Regions from separate parts of the Trichocoleus sp. FACHB-90 genome, predicted to be linked through region 1. Evidence: predicted binding sites of a transcription regulator. Region 1 holds the regulator's gene; each other region holds the start of a gene.
The links. Region 1 encodes NtcA, which controls nitrogen genes in cyanobacteria. Its sites were predicted from a motif close to TTTGTANNNNNNNNTACAAA; they were not measured.
Positions count from the first base shown of each region.

Region 2: the regulator NtcA is predicted to act here: its motif matches at 1,994-2,013, upstream of H6F74_RS13575 (ferredoxin--nitrite reductase).
Region 3: the regulator NtcA is predicted to act here: its motif matches at 2,762-2,781, upstream of H6F74_RS06680 (ammonium transporter).
Region 4: the regulator NtcA is predicted to act here: its motif matches at 2,502-2,521, upstream of lipB (lipoyl(octanoyl) transferase LipB).

Region 1 is NZ_JACJOK010000069.1:308,905-312,688, forward strand. Features, by position in the region: gene H6F74_RS20900 (DUF3084 domain-containing protein) at 1-963, opposite strand, end outside; gene ntcA (global nitrogen regulator NtcA) at 1,072-1,743, opposite strand; gene fabI (enoyl-ACP reductase FabI) at 2,084-2,860, shown strand; gene hisB (imidazoleglycerol-phosphate dehydratase HisB) at 2,970-3,611, shown strand; gene H6F74_RS20920 (WG repeat-containing protein) at 3,699-3,784, opposite strand, start outside.
Region 2 is NZ_JACJOK010000048.1:6,131-9,914, reverse strand. Features, by position in the region: gene H6F74_RS13580 (CmpA/NrtA family ABC transporter substrate-binding protein) at 1-327, opposite strand, end outside; gene H6F74_RS13575 (ferredoxin--nitrite reductase) at 357-1,892, opposite strand; gene H6F74_RS13570 (DICT sensory domain-containing protein) at 2,304-3,784, shown strand, end outside.
Region 3 is NZ_JACJOK010000021.1:42,484-46,267, forward strand. Features, by position in the region: gene H6F74_RS06675 (SGNH/GDSL hydrolase family protein) at 1-517, opposite strand, end outside; gene H6F74_RS06680 (ammonium transporter) at 962-2,572, opposite strand; gene purE (5-(carboxyamino)imidazole ribonucleotide mutase) at 3,087-3,608, opposite strand; gene nagA (N-acetylglucosamine-6-phosphate deacetylase) at 3,637-3,784, shown strand, end outside.
Region 4 is NZ_JACJOK010000073.1:99,952-103,735, reverse strand. Features, by position in the region: gene H6F74_RS21795 (DUF3120 domain-containing protein) at 1-563, shown strand, start outside; gene H6F74_RS21790 (FHA domain-containing protein) at 706-1,686, shown strand; gene lipB (lipoyl(octanoyl) transferase LipB) at 1,717-2,385, opposite strand; gene raiA (ribosome-associated translation inhibitor RaiA) at 2,895-3,548, shown strand.

The DNA.
Region 1 (3,784 bases):
TTGATAGGATTGGTAATACTGTTCCAGGTCTGCTACTTCCTGCTCTAGGGCAGCTTGTTGTTTCTCTATTTCCTTGAGGCGAGTTTCGCGCTGAGTAATTACTTGGTCTCGTGCGGAAATTTCCTCATCAAGTTGGGCGAGGGCTGTGTCTCGCTTGGCGATTTCTTTATCACGTTGGGCAATGCTGTTTCTCAGGTTGGAAATTTTTTGATCAAGTTCTGCCAAGGCTTGGTCGCGATTACCAATTTCCCGGTCGCGTTCTGTGATGGCTTGGTCAAGCTTGGCGATTTCGCGATCGCGTTGAGTAACTTGGCCCTTGAGTTGGGTGATTTGAGCCTTTACGCGATCGCGCTCCTTGATTAGTTCCTGGCGTTCCCCTTGAAGTTGTTGAATTTCAGAACGTAAATTTACCGCTTGCCCAGAAACACTTTCCAGCTGTTGCTGGGTTTTCTCAAAGCTAGCCGCAACGCTTTTAAGTTCGCGCTCTGTCTTGCTCAGTTGCGCCTCTGTCTGGGCTTGTCTGGCTAGTGCTGCCGCCAGAGACTTATTAATGGCATCCAGACGCTTTTGGGCGGCTTGCTGCTCGGTACGGGCTAGTGAGAGTTCGTTTTCAGTTTGTTGTTTCTGGGCTGCAACTTTGGAGAGTTCGCTTTCAGTTTGTTGTTTCTGGGCTACAGTTTGGTCAAGCTCCCGACGAGCGGTTCTGAGTTTTCGCTGAATTTCATCAACTTGAAACACGCCTGTGCGTAACGGCTTGCTGGTGGCAAATAGGATCGTCAGGGTTGAGGCGGAAATCATCAAACCTGTAAGAATTGTAACTAAGACCGCAGTTTTCTTGGGACGCAGATTGAACAGACTCAGCCGCGCTTTTCCCACGCGAGTGCCAATGCGATCGCCCAAGGTGGCGATCGCACCACCCAATACCAAAATCGATAAAATTAAGACCAGCGCACTGGTGGTCATTTTCCAGCTTTAGCTATCACCTCTCAAGCTTAAGCATAAAGGCTTTTTTGTGATAGACGCTGGTACTTCAACTATTGATTAACAAAAGCTGACAGTGCAAAAGATGTTTTAGGTGAACTGCTGGCTCAAAGCTACCGGGTTATGAACGGTAATTTTTTTCTTATTGATGGAAATCATTTTCTCTGAGCGTAAATCTCCCAGTAACCGGGTGACTGTCACTCTTGTGGAACCAATTGCTTCTGCGATCGCTTGGTGAGAAAGCTTCAGATCAACTGTAATTCCATTCGGGCCTGGAACGCCAAAATCGCGACAGAGAATCAACAAAAAACTCACCAATCGCGATCCCATATCCCGGTGCGCCAAAGTCTCAATCATCATCTCTGTTTGCAAGATCCGCGATGAAAGCCCCCGCAGCATCAACATCGACAATTCTGGATTATCCTTGAGCGCTTGCTCCACCTGTTCAATTGGTGCTGAAAGCAACTCCACAGGCGTAAATGCTACTGCGTGATAAAATCTGTCTGACCGATTCCCGGTAATCAACGACAGTACGCCAAAGACGCTGTTTTCTCGCAGCAGCGCCACTGTAATTTCTTCCCCAGCTTCGTACACGCGAGACAGCTTCACAGCTCCTTTGAGCAAAAAATATACCCGTTCAGCCGGGTCTCCGGGGAAAAAGATAGTTTTGCCCCGATCAAAGGTTTCCACCACTGGCGGAAACGCCCCACCTCCGATTTGACGGAACACAGCTGCTAACGGTCTATCTTGCGTCACTACCACTTCCTTATATCCTTATTGCTGCCCTAGAAACTCTTCTGGGAATTACAACCGACTGTGAGAAATTTCTGACTTTAGACACTGATAAACTGACTCTTAGGCAGTTTTTTGTGCTGCTTGATACATAATTTTAAAGTTGTTTTATCCTCCAAGTTTTTCCAATTGCCTCAACCCCACGGCGCAAATCAGATTGTTAAGGAAAATGTCTATATCTTGACAATACCTGTTTGATAAGCTGGGATGCAGTTTGAGTCATGTTGGGTAAGCTTCGATCCCGACGCAAGCTATCTGAATTACCGCCCTAAATCGGATATTCTCTAATATTGCCTTCAAAATTGACATCATGCTAGATTTATCAGGAAAAAATGCCCTAGTTACTGGCATTGCCAACAACCGCTCAATCGCTTGGGGTATTGCCCAGCAGTTACACAAAGCTGGTGCAAATTTGGGAGTTACTTATCTACCAGACGACCGAGGACGCTTTGAGAAGAAAGTCGCCGAATTGGTAGAACCTCTCAACCCCAGCTTGTTTTTACCTTGCGATGTTCAGAATGATGACCAAATTCGTTCTACATTTGATGCCATCCGCGATAAGTGGGGCAGGCTAGATATTTTAATCCATTGTCTTGCTTTTGCCAACAAGGACGATTTATCAGGTGATTTTAGCAACACCACCCGCGCTGGCTTCACTCAAGCTTTGGAAATTAGCACCTACTCGCTAGTTCAACTGGCTGGGGCGGCGAAACCGCTAATGACAGAAGGCGGCAGTATTGTCACCCTAACTTATTTGGGCGGCGTTAAGGTGATCCCCAATTACAATGTGATGGGCATTGCTAAGTCTGGCTTGGAAATGAGCGTGCGTTATCTAGCCTCGGAGATGGGGCCTTCTAATATTCGCGTGAATGCAATCTCAGCTGGCCCGATACGCACTCTGGCATCATCGGCGGTGGGTGGCATTCTGGATATGATCCATCATGTTGAGGAAGTAGCACCACTGCGGCGAACTGTGACTCAGACAGAAGTGGGAAATGCTGCTAGTTTCTTGTGCAGCGACTTGGCAAGTGGGATTACGGGTCAAGTGCTGTATGTAGATGCTGGATACGAGATTATGGGAATGTGATGTAGGGGCTGGGGATTGGGGACTGGGGAAAGAATCTAACTTACCCCATTCCCTAGCTCGATAGCATAGAATAATAAACTTACTTGTTTCTTGTTAGTGAGCATCTGCTATGCAGACAAGCGATCGCGTTTCCACCACTCCGAACCTTGAACAACTTTTATCACCTCGCACGGCTACGGTTTCACGTAAGACGGGCGAAACTGATGTCTTGGTGACAGTAAACTTAGACGGGAATGGGACTTGCAACGCCAATACGGGCATTCCCTTTTTGGATCATATGCTGCATCAAATTGCCTCTCACGGGCTGATTGATTTGGATGTAGCCGCGAAAGGGGATTTAGAAATTGATGACCACCACACCAACGAAGATGTGGGCATTACGTTGGGGATGGCGTTCGGGAAAGCACTAAGCGATCGCAAGGGAATTGTTCGCTTTGGTAATTTCCTCGCCCCCTTAGATGAAGCTTTGGTGCAGGTGGTGTTAGACTTTTCTGGTCGTCCTCACCTCAGCTATGGCTTACAAATTCCCACCCAGCGAGTCGGGACTTATGACACTCAGCTGGTGCGAGAATTTTTTGTAGCGGTGGTGAATCATAGCCAGATGACGCTGCACATCCGACAGTTGGATGGGATTAATTCCCACCACATTATCGAAGCGACCTTTAAGGCGTTTGCGCGTAGTCTTCGTATGGCTATGGAAATCGATCCCCGTCGTGCTGGTATGATTCCCAGTTCCAAAGGGGTTTTGTAGGTGGTCAGGGGATAGTTCAGTTCGGGAGGATTAGCTTAGGTTGCGATCGCTAAGCAAGAGTGAACTTTCTCCTGCATCTACTAGGTATTACTTGAGGGGATTGGCAATATAGCCATACTTGTTGCCAATTTTTACTTTCGCTAACCCTTCAGAAAAAGGCAAAGCGTTATCAA
Region 2 (3,784 bases), on a different contig from region 1:
CAAGTTGTCGCGAGTTACGGGCCAAGAAGCTTGCTTGAGGATTTCGACACCTGTCATGCCGTACTTATCGAATAAACCCTTTTCTTTGGCAATAATCAGGGGTGCGGAGTCGGTAAGAGCGATAAATCCTAACTTGGCGTTGGGTGTTTCTACTTTTGGTGCGTTAGCGGCTAGGGTGGCGGCGGGTGAGGAACCTGAACCACCTGTGGAGCTATTGGCGTTTGTGGAGGTGTTGGTAGGGCCAGAGCTACAGCCATGAGCGAGTAAAGATGCAGCTGTAGCTGCTCCTGCGGTGATGATGAATTGCCTTCTGGAAAGTCTCGTCATTTTGTTTGTTGGTTGTTGCTAATTGCTGACTAATTTTTGATTTCTGCTTTGAATTGCTGGATGAGTAAATCGCGCAATACTGGTTTGAGGTCTTCGCAGGGAATGCTTTTCTGGACGCAGGTGCCGAGTTCGGCTTCTTTACCCACTTTGCCGCCCATGTAAAGATCGACACCTTCAACGGTTTTGCCGTTTTTGCGTACCTTTGTCCCCATTAAACCGATGTCAGCGACTTGCGGCTGGGCGCAGGAGTTGGGGCAACCTGTCCAGTGAATTCGCACGGGTTGGGTTAGGGAAAGTTCTGCCTCTAGCTCCTGAATCATTGCCACGGCGCGGTTTTTGGTTTCAATCAGGGCAAAGTTGCAGAACTGTGACCCGGTGCATGAAACAAGCGCTTTTGTCAATGGTTGGGGACTGGTAGAGAATTTTTCTAAGAGGGGTTCGGCTAGGAATGCCTCCATCCTTGAGCTTGGGATATTAGGGATGATGACGTTTTGTTCAACGGTGAGGCGAATTTCGCTGCTGCCGTAGACTTCGGCTATTCGGGCGAGGTCAAACATATCTTGGGCAAACAAACGCCCGACGGGAACGTGCAAACCGACGTAGTTTAAGCCGGGTTGCTTTTGAGGATATACGCCAAGGTGGTCGCGTTTTTCCCAGTCGATTTCGTCTTTTTCGACTGCTGGTTGCAGTGGTTTACAGAGATATTTTTCTACTAATGCCCGGAAATTTTCGAGTCCAAGTTCATCGATAAGCCACATCAACCGGGCTTTTTGCCGATTGGATCTGGGGCCTTGGTCGCGAAAAACTTCGAGAACTGCTCTGGATACATCCACAACATCTTCGGGAGGAACCCAGGCATTTAGGGGAATTGCTGCATCGCAGCGTTTTGCGGAGAAGAAGCCACCGACGAGAATGTTAAAACCGAAGGTGCCGTTTTTGAATGCGGGGACAAAGGCGAGGTCGTTGATTTCGGCGTGAACCGAGTTGTCGCGACAACCTGCGATCGCTATATTAAATTTTCTCGGCAGATTCGAGAAGGCTTTGTTGCCTTCCCCCTTACTGGTAATCATGTCCTGAACTTGCTGCACAAGTTCTCTAGTATCGAACAATTCATCCGCATCAATTCCCGCTACTGGCGAACCAGTGATGTTGCGAACGTTGTCCATCCCAGACTGGACGCTAGTTAAACCAACTTGGTTAAACCGATTGAAAATCTCTGGCAGATCCTCAATCCGGATTCCCCGCAGTTGGATGTTTTGCCGAGTGGTAATATCAGCATTGCCATCTTCGCCATACTGTTGCACGACTTCAGCTAACACCCGCATTTGACTAGCTGTGAGAATACCGCTTGGCATCCGCAGCCGCATCATAAACTTTCCGGGAGTGACTGGTCGAAAGAACACACCCACCCACTTCAGACGGTGGTCACGGTCTGTTTCGTCCATCGCCTCCCAGCCAATGCGGGCGAAGTGTTCAAGTTCTGACTTTACTGCCAGACCATCTTTTTCGGCTTTAAATTTTTCAAACTTGTTCAGACTTGCTGTTGGCGTGGCTGTGCTTGTCATGGGTGTGTCCTCATTACTTAGCGCTCAACTGCCCCCAAACCGATTTCAGGTGTTTCGTCAATCGCTCGTTGATGATAAGTTATGCGGACTGACTGAGGAAATTCGTATACAAAGTTACAAAATATTAATGTAAATGAAGTTTCCGCATAATTGTTATGCTATTTTGACATCAGCTCTTACTTAAGAAAGATTGATAAGTAGAGCTGATTATGGTTATAAAGACTAAGAACTAGGGTATGGAGAGTGAGGAGAGAGTAGATATAAGATTTGTTAATTAATAACTGACAAATAATAACTTTTATTTGCTATCTAATGTGTAGCAAATAAATACAGAAATCCTATTTAAAAGTTAGAATGCAGCGCGGTTTTGTACGATAAGCATTAGAACGGGTACAAAACTCGGCAAAATTAATGATCATACCGACTTCTGTGCTGACAGAGCTGCTCTGGGCCCTGCCTCACCTGCGAACCCAAATGTATTTCAAGTCTTCCTTAACGGCACTCTCTCATGCTATGGAAGACCAAATTCTGGCATCTTCAGACAAGCATCTGGTGATTGCCAGCTTCCAGCGAGAGCGTTTCTATCGTCAGGAGGCTCATCGGTATCGACGGATTGCCGAACGGACGGATCAGGTATATGTGATGGCGGCACCGGAAGCATCCTTTACCAACGGATCGGGCTATTACGAAACTGTGGCTTTTGAGCCTGAGGACGGCTTGAGTAAAGAATGGCACTTAGTGGTGGTAGGACAGCACTATGCCACCTGCTTAGTATGTCGGGAAAGAACACCTGAAGAAGCAAAAGTCAAGAGGCAAGAAGCAAGAGGAGAAAAGTCCCGCCTGTCGGCTCCTTTGGAGATGGACACAGCCCGCCGATTTGAGGGAATTTGGAGTTTTGATCGGCAAGTAAGCTGTACTGTTGCTGGATTATTACTGAATCGGATTTTACAGTATCGCCCGGAGTTGGAAGAGAAAATCGCTCAAGCGCAAAATGCTTACGGCATTGCTTCGGTAGCACGGGTTGTAGGGGTTGGGGAGAATTTATTAACTCAAAATGCAACAGCCACCAACCCCGATCCGTTTGTTGAGTGCCTGCTGACTTACTTACAAGCTGGGCAGTATAAACTGCTAAAAGCTTATCGTTCTATTTCTGCTCAGGAACGCAAAGAGCGTTTAGTAAACTCAATTACCGCTGCCATTCGCAGGGGTAGCAATACAGGACAGCCGCTACATCCGGATGAAATTCTAGAAGTAGCAGTGCAGGAATTGGGTCAGGCTTTGTCTGCTTGTCGGTGTCTAATATATCGCGTCTCAACGGATACAGCTACGACAATCAATCATGAATTTTTGGGTGTGAGTGGTAGCGGGGATTCTCGACTTCCCTCTACGCTAGGTCAGACTTGGCCTTTGGAGAATAATCCTCTGTTTCAGGAAGTTGTACAGAAGCGAGAACAAGTGTATGTAGCTGATACTCAGACAGATTCTCGGATTGTCGGGGATGGGTTGAAGTCAGGCTCTAATAGCCAGCTGCAAGCTATTGTGAGCAATTTTTCTATTTCTTCGTGGCTAATGGTACCAGTGCTGTATCAGGATCGGTTGCTGGGGATGGTGGAGTTGCATTATTGCGGCGGGACACCGTATGAGTGCGAGGAAGATGAACTGGAATTGGTGGAAGCGATCGCTACTCAAATCGGCGGTGCTTTAATTCAAGCTGAGGCCTACGCTAACCTGGAAGACCTCAACCAGCAGCTAGAAGCCCTCGACCGCACCCGCAGCAACTTGGTTGCCATTACTGGTCACGAACTACGCACCCCTCTATCTACCATCCAAGTCTGTCTGGAAAGTCTGGCAACCGAACCGGATATGTCTCCAGAAATGCGGCAGGTGATGCT
Region 3 (3,784 bases), on a different contig from region 1:
TAATGCCAATCATCACAAAAATCGTACTCGGTTCAGTTTGGTCAAATACATATAATCGGTTGAGCAACCCAGCGGAAGTATCGCCAGAAATTCCCTGATTTAGCCAAGTGCGATCGCCCCTAGTCCCCGAAGGAGCATCGCTTGGTAATAGCTCAGGAGGAAACCATAAACTGAGGGAATCCCCAGCTAGGACGGTTAAATTTGGCGGTTTGTTTGCTGCTATTACCTCAGCTTCTCGCCCCAGCAAAGCCACCCACTGTTGATAAGACAACTGGTGGCGTTGTCCTAAGGTTGGTTGGGGAGCAAGGGTTTTACTCATCAGGCTGGTAGAGAGATCCGGCGGAGTTTGCATCTGCGATGTAGAATCGCTAGATTGAAATCTGACTGGTAGCCACCGATCCCGATTCAGCAACAGGATCGTTGTTAGCATCAGCAGCCCGTTAGTAGCCAAGGAAATGAAAGCCCAAGCCGGAATCAAGGTTTTCGAGCGGGTAGACACACTTCTCAAATTCAGCATTTGAATTTGATTTTAAAGGCTATCAGCAATAAATTTGTTTAGTTTCACTCACTGGTAAAACTCATCCCCCCTCCGAATTCATCTTCATAACCTTTAGGACTTACGCACTAGGAACCAGGAAATCAATTTCCTGGCCCAAAGCCCAAGTCAGTTGAAACTGACTAAAAAACCCGAACCAACCCATTTCAATGGGTTTGGGCTTTGAGCCGGAACTTTAGTTCACGGTAAGTGCGTAAGTCCTGAACCTTCCTCACCATGTTCGTTGATATCCATTCTTTACATTTCGGCTTCTGTTTTGGGTCGCAGACCGACTGTAGCATCTAGGATTTTGAGAATGATGAAGATCCCAGGGGCGGCGATAATGTACGCGATCGCTCCCAGAAAAAGAAAAAGGCAAAAGAAAAAATTCTTTTGCCTTTTCCTTATACTTATTAGCCTTTGCCTTTACTTGACATACTCTCCCGGTGAATTTGGCATTCCACCGTGCTTACCAGTCTCAGCAAAACCACCTGCACTTGCTTCCTTGGCAAATCCGCTGTAGGCTTCCATACCGTGTTCGCCGATATCCAAGCCTTCAAACTCCTCTTCAGGGCTAACTCGGATACCAAGGGTTGCCTTAAGCACCATCCACAAGATTGTACTCAGTAGAACTGTCATGCCGCCTACTGAAACAACGCCAATCAGTTGAGTGATGAACTGTCCAGGGCCACCGCCCAACAGTAACCCTTTCGCTGGGCCAAGACCGTCGCCGTACCAGGAGTAGACACCAGGGCCGACGCTGAATAGACCCACTGCCAAACTACCCCAAATACCACAGACAAGGTGAACCGAGGTAGCACCCACTGGGTCATCAATCTTCTGCTTGTCAAAGAAAGTGACAGCGAAAACTACCACAACTCCGGCAATCGAACCAATGATCAAAGCACTACCAATGCTGATGAAAGCACAGCCGGCTGTAACCCCCACCAAGCCAGCCAAGATGCCGTTGATAATCATCGACAGATCCGGCTTACCCAGGTACAACCAAGCTGTAGCTGTAGCGGCGATTCCACCCGCAGCTGCTCCCATGTTGGTTGTCAGCGCAATGTGAGTAATGGCATTGGGATCGGCAGCCATTGTGGAGCCTGGGTTGAAACCAAACCAGCCCAACCAGAGAATTAAACAGCCCAAGGTGGCAATGCTCAGGTTGTGACCTGGGAAAGCAACACTCTGCCCGTCTTGATATTTTCCTAGGCGCGGCCCCAGGAATGCAGCTCCCATCAAAGCTGCCCAACCACCAACCGAGTGAATTACAGTTGAGCCGGCAAAATCCCAAAATCCTCGCGTTTGTAGCCAGCCACCACCCCAAATCCAGTGTCCGGTGATTGGGTAGATAATACCTACGAGTATGAGGCTGAAGATTAAGAAGTCAACAAACTTAATCCGTTCCGCAACTGCTCCAGAAACAATTGTGGCGGCGGTTCCAGCAAATACTAGCTGGAACAAAAACTTAGCAGCTAAAGGGACGCCAGCCCATTTGAGAGAGCTAAAGACGCCTTGATAGGCATCGTTTGTGGCGGGACTGTTATCGGCTCCGCCTAAGAAAAATCCATTGAGTCCGATGAAGGGGTTGCCATCTCCGAACATCAAGCCAAAACCAATCGCCCAAAAAGCAACGGTAGCCAAAGCAAACACGATCAAGTTCTTGGCAAGAACGTTGACGGCGTTTTTCTGGCGGCAAAAGCCAGTTTCTAACATACAAAAACCAGCGTTCATAAAGAACACTAGGAAGGCAGCGATCGCTACCCACAAAGTATCCAATGCTACCTTTAGCTCCGCCGTTGTCGGGCCAGCGGCTGCTGGAGCATCTTGAGCAACTGCCGAGTAACCCCACAGCATCACAATGATTGTGGCTATAGGAATGCAAGCTTGCCAACTCGGAGTTAACCTCTTAATAGCAGTCTGTAACTGCTTCCACATCATGGCGCTCCGAGGGGAGTAAGGTAGCCCATTTGAAGAAAGTCGCTTACTTTTAGTCCTCGACTTCTTCTTTTTTATCTTTAGTCTAGAGATCATCAGTGCAGTTTCCTTGCCGCTTAAAACACATCCAACAGTTTCGCAATCGGGGTAAATCTAGCCCTCTGAAGCGGTAAATGACCTATTTGTAGAAACAACCCCACAGGGATTCAAGACGCTATTGGCGTTTGGAAAAATTGTAATTTTGCCTTTTAAGTCCTTAGATTTTGTATTTTCTTCATCACAAATTCTGTATAATAGAATACAGTTCCCTATTTCAGACTTTAGAGAGTTGACCAAAAAATAATTTTTCCAAAGTCTTAGCTACAGGCAGTTGTAGCCTGTAGCTAAAGTATACCTTTCGGGGGATGAATAAAATCTAGAGTAAGATATTACAATATTTCTAACTCATTGAGTGTAAATTTTTATATAGAACCGATTGGGTAAAAAGTTTTAATAATTCGTCTGATTGCTGCACAAAAATGTTGTACGATTTTGTTTGAATCGTGCAACGCTTAAATTTATAAAACTTGCTAGGGGCAAGAATTTCACAATCCTTGTATCAGAATTCCTATTAAAGCCTTTCCTCTAAATACTGCTTGTAGCCCAGTTCATCTAGCCGCCCTTGCTTTTCCATGACAGATTGGGCTAAATTTTGGCGATACTGCTGGACTCGTTCAAGTAATTCTGGTTGGTGGGAAGCTAATATTTGCACAGCCAATAAACCAGCATTTTTCGCATTGCCAATAGCGACAGTGGCGACGGGAATTCCCCCTGGCATTTGCACAATGGAATAGAGAGAATCGACACCCTGCAAATGGCGAGAAGCTACTGGCACTCCAATCACAGGTAAGGGTGTTAAAGCAGCAACCATTCCCGGCAGATGGGCAGCACCACCAGCACCAGCGATAATAACTTTAATGCCGCGTTGGTGGGCGTGTTGGGCATATTCTACCATTCGTTCAGGGGTGCGGTGGGCGCTGACGATCGCTACCTCGCAGTTTACGCTGAATTCTTCACAGACTGCGATCGCGTCTTGCATAGTAGGCAAATCGGAATCGCTGCCCATGATAATACCAACTAGGGGTTGAGTCATGCGATTTTAGATTTGGGATAATCGAATTGTGAATATTATCAACGTTAGACTGCCTGGATATCAAGGATTACAGGAAATTTCCGTTACACAAGGCACAATTGAGAAAATCTCACCGATGCGCGTCTTTGAAAAAGGAATGCGATCGCCAGATGGAGAAGTCTTAGATGTAGGCGGCG
Region 4 (3,784 bases), on a different contig from region 1:
TAGTGCGGCTGCTGCCTGGGTTAAGTTTAGTAATGACAATAGGTTGGGTGTGGCTGGGTATTACCCTGATGCGGCGTGACTCAACGAAATTGTGGGGAGACTTGCTGCTGGGGTTCAGCTGGAGTTGGTTAGCAGGATCAATATATTGGGGTTGGTGGCGCTGGGAACCCACAATCCATCTGCCAATAGAGGCAATAGGTTTACCGTTTGCGCTTTGGTGTATAAGTAAGCGTTGGGGAATGGTGGGAAACCTGTTTTATCTCGGCTCGCTGTTCGGTACAGCAGTAACAGATATATACTTCTACATAGCTGGCTTAATTCCACACTGGCGAACCTTGATGCAAGTCGCACCCAGCGAAGCATCACTGGTTTTCCAAACTGCGATCGCTCAAGTCAAAACTCCTTGGGGTGCAGGTTGGGCGATGGTTCTGTTAGGTGTTCTTCTGGGTGTTGGTCTAGTACCCTTGCGATCGCGCCAGCTGCACTGGTGGGCATTTGGTGGAGCAGTATTAAGTACAATTTTGGTAGACAGCCTGTTTTGGTTAGCTGCCTCTATGGCTTAAAAATACCTGCAAGTTGACCAATGCTCAATCTATTAGTGCAGGGATGTCGAGCTTCGCTCTTGTTTTGCGATCGCACACTCAAGAGGCGGAAATATGCTAAAAATTAAAAGTTCTAAACGACTTGTCGTCAATATTTTAGCCTGTGGTGACTTTGCGACCCACTCCTTACCTGCTGCTTCGCACCGACTCCGGCAATCGCTATCTCCCGTTGGTGAGTAGTAATTGCTGGACAGTTGGTCGCAGCGACGACAACAATTTTGTGCTGCCGGATCGGTGGATTTCCCGAAATCACGCTATGTTGCAGTGTACCGAAACCGGAGAGTTTTACCTAATCGACTTAGGCAGTCGTAACGGGTCTTTTGTCAATGGGCGACGAGTCAGTATTCCTGTAACATTACGCAATGGCGATCGCCTTACCTTTGGTCAGACGGATCTAGAGTTCCACTGTCCAACGGCAGCCGGCAACAATGAGTCATCGGTGACTGGAGATAAGGATACTCTCACTTCGACTTTGCACGTCCGTCGCCTGATGTCAGTGATGGTAGTAGATATCCGCGACTTCACTGTACTAACCCGACAGCTGGATGAAAAGATTTTATCGGCGGTGATTGGCACCTGGTTCCGCCACGCCGGAAATATCATCCGACAGTATGGTAGTTGGGTGGATAAATACATTGGCGATGCAGTGATGGCAATCTGGTTTCATGGTTCCCAAGGCGTCACCGAAGAGGAAATGCTAAATATTTGTAAGGCGCTGAGTGACCTCCATAAAATAACTATGGATCTGAGTAATAAATATCCTTTGCCTTTTAATCTGCGAATTGGGGCGGGGATTAATACAGGTTATGCTATGGTCGGTAACACTGGCAGTGGCGATCGCCCCGACTATACTGCGATCGGTGATACCGTGAATGCAGCATTTCGCCTGGAATCTGCCACTAAGGAAATTGGTCTAGATATTGCCATAGGGGAAACAACTCACGACTATCTCTTAACCTTGGCAGGAAAGGATACGGGGTTTAAGCAATATATCGTCAATCTCAAAGGTTATGACGCGCCCACTGTAACTTATGCAGGTTTATACGCTGACCTGGATGCTTTTGTGCAGGTCAATAGTCAGTAGGTAGCAGTTTCACGATCGGCAGACTAAGAACTACAGACTCCTAATTTCTACATCAAAAACTTCTGCAAAGGCTGCTACCACATCCAGGCGCACCTGGTTAAGATCAATTGTGGGAAGGAACTGGGCTAAACTGCCAACAGGCTTGTCGGCAATGCCACAGGGTACAATGCGCTGGAAGCCGCAGAGGTCGGGACAAACGTTTAAGGCGAAGCCGTGCATGGCGATCCAGCGGCTGACTTTAATGCCAATTGCTGCCACCTTACAGCCTTCCAGCCAAACGCCAGTCATACCGGGAATGCGATCGCCTTTTAACCCATAAACATCCAGAACTCGAATTAATACCTCTTCTAACTGCCGCAGATACCAGTGCAGGTCTTGGCGATAATGTCGCAGATTTAAAATTGGGTAGCCGACTAGCTGACCCGGACAGTGGTATGTCACTTCACCGCCTCGTTCCACCCGAAAAACTTCCCAGTCAGTCGCTGCGGGGTCAAATTTGAGAAATTCTAGACTTGCTCCTTGTCCCAGAGTATAAACTGGCGGATGCTCTAGCAAAATCAGCGCATCTTGACAATTCGGGTCGTTTAGGCGTTCTGTAACTAGCGATCGCTGCCATTCCCAAGCATCTGCATAGGGCATCAGCCCTCGATTGTATATTAAGACTTGCCGCCGGGAATCCAAGGCAAAAATTTCAGACATACTTAAGATTATCGCAAAAATCAACAGCAATTTGACTTAAATTTTCTGCATATTTCAGCTAGCGGGATCAAGAAATGTCAAAAGATGCAAAGGATTTTGAAGAGAAGTCAAAGGCATCTGTTGTGTACATTACAAAGTGCTAATGTTGAAGTTATAAGCAAACAGTGTTGAAACAGGACGCATCTTCAAGACAACCCCAAAGCAAGGCTGAGCAATCGTAGGGTAAAACACGTTAGTTAGACTTGCTTTTCTGGAGATAACTGAACAGGAACATCGACAGTAGTTTTGAGCAATCGGCTTGCTGGTAACACCTCTGGCTACGGCTCGCTGTTCAAGAACATCCGAGTAACCTTGTAGGTATGGGTAAAACCTTGATATTCCTAAAAGTTTTGCCTCTGTTCAACACTTGTCTACCCAAAAAACGGGCATTTAATAGCTACAGAAGAAAGCGGCAATTATCTGCTATAGCTTTCTAATTTACCAATACGGTACACTATGGAGTATCCGGTATGAAGCTTGTCATCCACGGCAAAAACATTGAAATCACCGATGCGATTCGCGAGTACGTGAATCAAAAGATTGAAAAAGCGGTGAACCACTTTCAGAATTTGACAACAGAAGTAAATGTGCATCTATCAGTAGCCCGCAATCCCCGGATAAATCCCAAACAGGCGGCTGAAGTAACGATTTTCGCTAATGGCACAGTGATCCGCGCCGAAGAAAGCAGCGATAACCTATACGCTAGTATTGACCTGGTTGCTGATAAAATTGCCCGAAACCTGCGGAAATATAAAGAAAAACGGCTGGATCAGAAAACCCAAGCTCAGCCTAAAACTGCCGTAGCGGTAGAAGAAGTACCAGTGGCACCGGATCTAATAGGCGATCGCACTCCCGAACTCCCCACAGAAGTTGTGCGTACCAAATATTTTGCCATGCCGCCGATGACTACAGAAGAAGCTTTGGAACAATTGCAGCTGGTGGATCACGACTTCTATATGTTCCGCAATGCCGAAACTGGCGAGATTAACGTGATTTATGAACGCAACCACGGTGGTTATGGAGTGATTCTGCCGCGTAACGGCAACGGACACACGAATCACAAAAATGGGAAAACTGCCCACGGCAACAGTGCGACACCAGAGAAGTCCACTGCAAAAGGTTAACTCAATCTCGTTTCCTGCTTAGGGAGGCTCTGCCTCCCCTTCAAGGGCAAGAAAGTATAAAAGCAATCAGCCTCTAATTTCGGGTTCCCAAACTGGGTCTGGGAACGCGAAATTATAGCATGTCTGAAAAGTCATAATCGAGATGCTTAGACGGTTGAGATCCCCCTAAATCCCCCTTTTTAAGGGGGACTAAGACTTGATTCTCCCCCCTTGAAAAGGGGGGCTGGGGGGATCAA